DNA from 3 places in the Viridibacillus sp. d25.2 genome. Region 2 is predicted to be linked to each of the others. Evidence: a T-box and tRNA genes for the amino acid it is inferred to sense, from the RefSeq annotation. Region 2 holds a T-box; the other regions hold tRNA genes.
What was found. A T-box is a leader RNA that pairs with one kind of tRNA and senses whether it is charged. The one in region 2 lies ahead of thrS (threonine--tRNA ligase), so its partner is inferred to be a tRNA-Thr.
Positions count from the first base shown of each region.

Region 1: it encodes a tRNA-Thr, which carries the amino acid that the T-box ahead of thrS (threonine--tRNA ligase) is inferred to sense. The anticodon was not compared.
Region 3: it encodes a tRNA-Thr, which carries the amino acid that the T-box ahead of thrS (threonine--tRNA ligase) is inferred to sense. The anticodon was not compared.

Region 1 is NZ_CM196652.1:321,272-323,525, forward strand. It holds rRNA gene rrf (5S ribosomal RNA) at 1-88, shown strand, start outside; tRNA gene ACZLO7_RS01635 (tRNA-Asn) at 749-823, shown strand; tRNA gene ACZLO7_RS01640 (tRNA-Thr) at 837-909, shown strand; tRNA gene ACZLO7_RS01645 (tRNA-Glu) at 1,055-1,129, shown strand; tRNA gene ACZLO7_RS01650 (tRNA-Val) at 1,157-1,232, shown strand; tRNA gene ACZLO7_RS01655 (tRNA-Tyr) at 1,244-1,327, shown strand; tRNA gene ACZLO7_RS01660 (tRNA-Gln) at 1,358-1,432, shown strand; tRNA gene ACZLO7_RS01665 (tRNA-Lys) at 1,445-1,517, shown strand; gene rocF (arginase) at 1,809-2,254, shown strand, end outside.
Region 2 is NZ_CM196652.1:1,228,980-1,231,233, forward strand. It holds gene dnaI (primosomal protein DnaI) at 1-532, shown strand, start outside; T-box leader at 608-849, shown strand; gene thrS (threonine--tRNA ligase) at 1,011-2,254, shown strand, end outside.
Region 3 is NZ_CM196652.1:314,357-316,610, forward strand. It holds rRNA gene ACZLO7_RS01555 (23S ribosomal RNA) at 1-692, shown strand, start outside; rRNA gene rrf (5S ribosomal RNA) at 820-935, shown strand; tRNA gene ACZLO7_RS01565 (tRNA-Val) at 945-1,020, shown strand; tRNA gene ACZLO7_RS01570 (tRNA-Thr) at 1,036-1,111, shown strand; tRNA gene ACZLO7_RS01575 (tRNA-Lys) at 1,124-1,199, shown strand; tRNA gene ACZLO7_RS01580 (tRNA-Leu) at 1,222-1,306, shown strand; tRNA gene ACZLO7_RS01585 (tRNA-Gly) at 1,332-1,406, shown strand; tRNA gene ACZLO7_RS01590 (tRNA-Leu) at 1,413-1,501, shown strand; tRNA gene ACZLO7_RS01595 (tRNA-Arg) at 1,534-1,610, shown strand; tRNA gene ACZLO7_RS01600 (tRNA-Pro) at 1,615-1,691, shown strand; tRNA gene ACZLO7_RS01605 (tRNA-Ala) at 1,712-1,787, shown strand; rRNA gene ACZLO7_RS01610 (16S ribosomal RNA) at 1,936-2,254, shown strand, end outside.

The DNA of each region.
Region 1 (2,254 bases), 910 kb from region 2:
CCGTTCCCATGCCGAACACGGAAGTTAAGCTCTTTAGCGCCGATGGTAGTTGGGGGTTTCCCCCTGTGAGAGTAGGACGTTGCTAGGCAAACTAAAGCACAGCTGATTTAATCAGTTGTGCTTTTTTATATAGAAAATACTTATAATATGTATAGTTGTAAAATCCTTGATTTTTTTCTAAAAACTCATATTAAATTTTTTATCATCAGATAAAAACGCCAATGCGATTGTCGTATTTCTTAATGGGGAGTTAGTGAGCATTCTTGTATTACATAATAAATTAATATTGGTGTGAGGCTGTACTAAGACTATTTTATAACGCACAAAGTAACTATCTCAGTTGCTAATATAAATTAATAGAAATTTCATTATATAGATGAAATAGTTTAGCAGTTAGTGAAAAAATATAGTGGCACAGAAATTATATAAAGAAAATGGATTTATCAATAAAGGTAAGAATTCAATGATAATATGACTGAAAAATTGTTATGATATTACCATCGTAATAGCCTCTATGAGCGTAATTTTTACGTGTTAGTAATCTAACCTTAGATGCTGATTAAAACCGCGTAAAACGCTCAAATAAAGCCTTTATAATAGATAGGATTCATATAATAATATATAGGTATATTTAAGTGCAAAATAATTAAAAGTTTTTTCAGAAATAGCTTGAAATGTTTTAATATGCTGTTATAATAATATTTATATTCGACAAAATAAACATCTAAAGAAGCGATAATATTATTGTTCCGAAGTAGCTCAGTGGTAGAGCAATCGGCTGTTAACCGATCGGTCGTAGGTTCGAGTCCTACCTTCGGAGCCATTTTTTTGTCTATGCTTCCATAGCTCAGCAGGTAGAGTGCTTCCATGGTAAGGAAGAGGTCACCGGTTCGAGCCCGGTTGGAAGCTTTCAAATCATCTATTTAGAAGTAAAAATATATCGAAATTTGTATTGCAAGATGAAATTTCTAATATTTTTCAAATTAAGTATTGCTTTTTTATTTGAAAGATGTTAATATAATTCTTGTCCTGTTTTAAGCAGTACAGTATCAATGGCCCCTTGGTCAAGCGGTTAAGACACCGCCCTTTCACGGCGGTAACACGGGTTCGAATCCCGTAGGGGTCACCATTTTTTATAACTATTTTACATATCCATGGAGGATTAGCTCAGCTGGGAGAGCACCTGCCTTACAAGCAGGGGGTCGGCGGTTCGATCCCGTCATCCTCCACCATATTTTTTTTCGGAGGGGTAGCGAAGAGGCTAAACGCGGCGGACTGTAAATCCGCTCCTTCGGGTTCGGCGGTTCGAATCCGTCCCCCTCCACCATTTTTTATATAAATATTCATTATTCATTGTTGGGGTATAGCCAAGCGGTAAGGCAACGGATTTTGATTCCGTCATGCCCTGGTTCGAATCCAGGTACCCCAGCCATTTTAATTATATGAGCCATTAGCTCAGTTGGTAGAGCATCTGACTTTTAATCAGAGGGTCGTAGGTTCGAATCCTACATGGCTCACTTTCATATAAAACTTCAACCTCTTTCTACTTCGTGTAGAGAGGGGTTTTTTTGTGGTTAAAATAAAGTATTTCTCCAATGATATTTTCTTTGGAATGTACGCATTTTTGTATATCTACTAATGGATACAATTTTTAAAATCTGAAGAGTAGTATAGTACTTTGTTAAGTTGCAACATTATTCTCTCAATTGCATCTGAAGTTTTGTATAAATATTCAGAATTTTGTTAGGTTGAGCCAACACGAGTGTAGCATTTACAATATAGGTAGTTCACAAAGGGGGAATAAAAAAATGCATAAATTAAATATTTCATTAATAGGTGTGCCAATGGATTTAGGACAAGCACGTCGTGGGGTTGATATGGGGCCAAGTGCTATTCGTTATGCTGGCGCTGTAGAAAGATTAGAAGCAATAGGATATGGCGTAATAGATGAGGGTGATATTCAGATTGGGGTATCTGAACGTGAGGTATCCAGCGATACACACTTACGGAATTTATCAGCTGTTACTGAAGCCAGTACAAGGCTTGCTAATAAAGTACATGATGTCGTTTTACAAAATCATTTTCCACTTGTTCTTGGCGGGGATCATAGTATTGCAATAGGTACGCTTGCAGGTTTATCAGATCATTATGAGAATTTAGGTGTCATATGGTATGATGCGCATGCAGATTTGAATACAAGTGATACTTCACCAACAGGAAATATTCATGGTATGCCACTAGCTGTAAGTATTGG
Region 2 (2,254 bases):
TCATTCACGCGTGAATATCGCTAATAGAGCAGCTGATTTTGTGCGTGAATTTAAAGAAACCGGTGAACTGCCTCATAAAGGGTTTTATTTATACGGTGAATTTGGTGTAGGTAAATCTTTTGTGTTAGGCGCTATTGCAAATGAACTGGCGACTTTACAAATTAAATCGGTTGTAGTATTTGTACCCGAATTTTTACGTGAAATGAAAGGTTCAATCCAAGATCAATCTTTACAAGAGAAAATCGATTTTGTGAAAAAGGCACCTGTCTTAATGCTAGATGATTTAGGAGCAGAAACGTTGTCGAGTTGGACACGTGACGAAATTCTAGGAACTATTTTGCATTTCCGAATGGCGGAACAATTGCCAACATTCATCACATCGAATCTTGGATATGATGAATTAGAGGACCATTTAGCATATAACCAAAAAGGTGATCGTGATATGTTAAAAGCCTCTCGAATTATGGAGCGTATTAAAGCATTGACGACACCAATTCGAATGAGTGGTCAAAATAGAAGAGATCAGAAATAGTTATATCTTTGCTGATGGCTCTTTTTCCTACTTGATTTTCAACTTAATCGAGCGTATACTTTCAGTCATAATATAAAAAATGCTTTGAAAAGGACAACAATTTTTTGTACGACTTTTAGAGAGAGAAGCCTAGGCTGGAAGCTTCTTAGTACGGCAAATTATTTACCCCCTTGGAGCTGCGACAGTGAAAGTAGTAGTAATTGTCGACGGTAACGGCCTGTTAGCCGATCGAGAGCTTCGTCTATACCTGCATTCTTTAATTGTAGGCAGTAGAAGGAAGAAGGGTGGAACCACGAGAATACAGCCTCGTCCCTTTTTGGGATGGGGCTTTTTTATGCCTAAATGCTGTAGTGGCTCGTTTAAAGGGACACAGTCTAAAAACGCCACATCTTGTGGCAACGACTGCGTGACCCGCATCGTGCGGGCCCTAAACCTCTCGTAAATAAAAAAATAAATAAAATTAAAAGGAGATTACAAAATGGCAGACATGATTAATTTAAAATTCCCAGACGGCGCAGTTAAGGAATATGCAAAAGGTACAACAACTGAAGAAATTGCTCAATCAATTAGTCCGGGACTTCGTAAAAAAGCAATCGTTGGTAAATTCAACGGACAACTAGTAGATTTAACAACACCTTTAGAAGAAGACGGTGACATTGCAATCGTAACTCCTTCAGATGCAGAAGCATTAGAAGTAATGCGTCACTCTACAGCTCACCTTTTAGCACAAGCTGTTAAACGTATGTTCCCGGGTGTAAAACTTGGAGTAGGTCCAGTAATTGAAGGTGGTTTCTACTACGATATCGACTCACCGGAACCAATCACTGCTGATGATCTTCCTAAAATCGAAAAAGAAATGAAAAAAATTATATCTGAAAACATCATTATTACTCGCCAAGACATTTCACGTGATGAAGCTATCGAACGCTTCACTGCAATTGATGATGAATATAAATTAGAGCTAATTGAAGCTATACCGGTTGATGAGCAAGTATCTATTTACGAACAAGGTGACTTCTTCGACCTTTGCCGTGGCGTACACGTTCCATCTACAGGTAAAATTAAAGAATTTAAATTGTTATCAATCGCTGGTGCATACTGGAGAGGTAACTCAGATAACAAAATGCTACAACGTATCTATGGAACAGCATTCTTCACAAAGGACGATTTAAAAGCGCATCTTCAAATGTTAGAAGAAGCAAAAGAGCGTGATCACCGTAAAATTGGTAAAGAACTTGAATTATTCACTACATCTCAAAAAGTAGGTCAAGGTCTACCATTATGGTTACCAAATGGTGCTACAATCCGTCGTACAATCGAACGTTATATTGTAGATAAAGAATTGTCTCTTGGTTATAAACATGTATACACTCCAGTATTAGGTTCTAAAGAGCTATATGAAACTTCAGGACACTGGGCACACTATCAAGATGACATGTTCCCACCAATGGAAGTGGATAACGAAACATTTGTATTACGTCCAATGAACTGTCCTCACCATATGATGGTTTACAAATCGTCAATGCACTCATACCGTAACCTACCATTACGTATCGCTGAACTTGGTACAATGCACCGTTACGAAATGTCAGGTGCTGTATCAGGACTTCAACGTGTTCGTGGTATGACTCTAAATGATGCGCACATTTTCGTTCGTCCAGACCAAATTAAAGAAGAATTTAAACGTGTAGTAGAATTAGTACTTGGTGTTTATAAAGACTT
Region 3 (2,254 bases), 910 kb from region 2:
CCTTAGCGGGGTAGGAGACAGTGTCAGGCGGGCAGTTTGACTGGGGCGGTCGCCTCCTAAAGAGTAACGGAGGCGCCCAAAGGTTCCCTCAGAATGGTTGGAAATCATTCGTAGAGTGTAAAGGCATAAGGGAGCTTGACTGCGAGACCTACAAGTCGAGCAGGGTCGAAAGACGGGCTTAGTGATCCGGTGGTTCCGCATGGAAGGGCCATCGCTCAACGGATAAAAGCTACCCCGGGGATAACAGGCTTATCTCCCCCAAGAGTCCACATCGACGGGGAGGTTTGGCACCTCGATGTCGGCTCATCGCATCCTGGGGCTGTAGTCGGTCCCAAGGGTTGGGCTGTTCGCCCATTAAAGCGGTACGCGAGCTGGGTTCAGAACGTCGTGAGACAGTTCGGTCCCTATCCGTCGTGGGCGTAGGAAATTTGAGAGGAGCTGTCCTTAGTACGAGAGGACCGGGATGGACACACCGCTGGTGTACCAGTTGTTCTGCCAAGGGCATCGCTGGGTAGCTATGTGTGGACGGGATAAGTGCTGAAAGCATCTAAGCATGAAGCCCCCCTCAAGATGAGATTTCCCATTACGCAAGTAAGTAAGATCCCTCAAAGACGATGAGGTAGATAGGTTCGAGGTGGAAGTGTGGCGACATACGGAGCTGACGAATACTAATAGATCGAGGACTTAACCAAATTTTACTTAACAAACTTCAATGTAATTTATCCAGTTTTGAGAGAACAAGAAATTCTTTTGAAAAAAGAAAAAACACTTGCTATTTTAAATAAAAGGTGTTATAATAATTCTTGTCTTTAAAAATAGTCTAGTGACGATGGCAAAGAGGTCACACCCGTTCCCATGCCGAACACGGAAGTTAAGCTCTTTAGCGCCGATGGTAGTTGGGGGTTTCCCCCTGTGAGAGTAGGACGTTGCTAGGCGAACAATATGGAGGATTAGCTCAGCTGGGAGAGCACCTGCCTTACAAGCAGGGGGTCGGCGGTTCGATCCCGTCATCCTCCACCATTTTTAATAAATCATGCCGGTGTAGCTCAGTTGGTAGAGCAACTGACTTGTAATCAGTAGGTCGAGGGTTCGACTCCTTTCGCCGGCACCATTCATTTTATATGAGCCATTAGCTCAGTTGGTAGAGCATCTGACTTTTAATCAGAGGGTCGTAGGTTCGAATCCTACATGGCTCACCATTTATTTTTAAAAAAATTATATGCGGGTGTGGCGGAACTGGCAGACGCACTAGACTTAGGATCTAGCGCCGCAAGGCGTGGGGGTTCGACTCCCTTCACCCGCACCATAATATTTAAGTTTATCAGCATATTGCGGAAGTAGTTCAGTGGTAGAACACCACCTTGCCAAGGTGGGGGTCGCGAGTTCGAACCTCGTCTTCCGCTCCAAAATATGCCGGGGTGGCGGAACTGGCAGACGCACAGGACTTAAAATCCTGCGGTAGGTGACTACCGTACCGGTTCGATTCCGGTCCTCGGCACCATTTCTTTTAATTTAATATAAGTGATAATATATGCGCCCGTAGCTCAATTGGATAGAGCGTCTGACTACGGATCAGAAGGTTGTGGATTCGACTTCTGCCGGGCGCGCCATTAACGGGAAGTAGCTCAGCTTGGTAGAGCACTTGGTTTGGGACCAAGGGGTCGCAGGTTCGAATCCTGTCTTCCCGACCATTATTACTTTCAACCCATACGGGGCCTTAGCTCAGCTGGGAGAGCGCCTGCCTTGCACGCAGGAGGTCAGCGGTTCGATCCCGCTAGGCTCCACCATTTATAACTTATGAACCTTGAAAACTGAACAAGCAAGACGTTAATCAATAAATGTTTTTGGACATCAACTCTGTTGGTGGATCAAAACAAAAAATAGATATCATCTTCGGATGATACGCTAGCAAAGCTAATGAGCTTTCAAACTACTTTTATGGAGAGTTTGATCCTGGCTCAGGACGAACGCTGGCGGCGTGCCTAATACATGCAAGTCGAGCGAATGATGAAGAAGCTTGCTTCTTCTGATTTAGCGGCGGACGGGTGAGTAACACGTGGGCAACCTACCTAGTAGATTGGGATAACTCCGGGAAACCGGGGCTAATACCGAATAATCCATTTTGTCACATGGCAAAATGCTGAAAGGCGGTTTCGGCTGTCACTACTAGATGGGCCCGCGGTGCATTAGCTAGTTGGTGGGGTAACGGCCTACCAAGGCAACGATGCATAGCCGACCTGAGAGGGTGATCGGC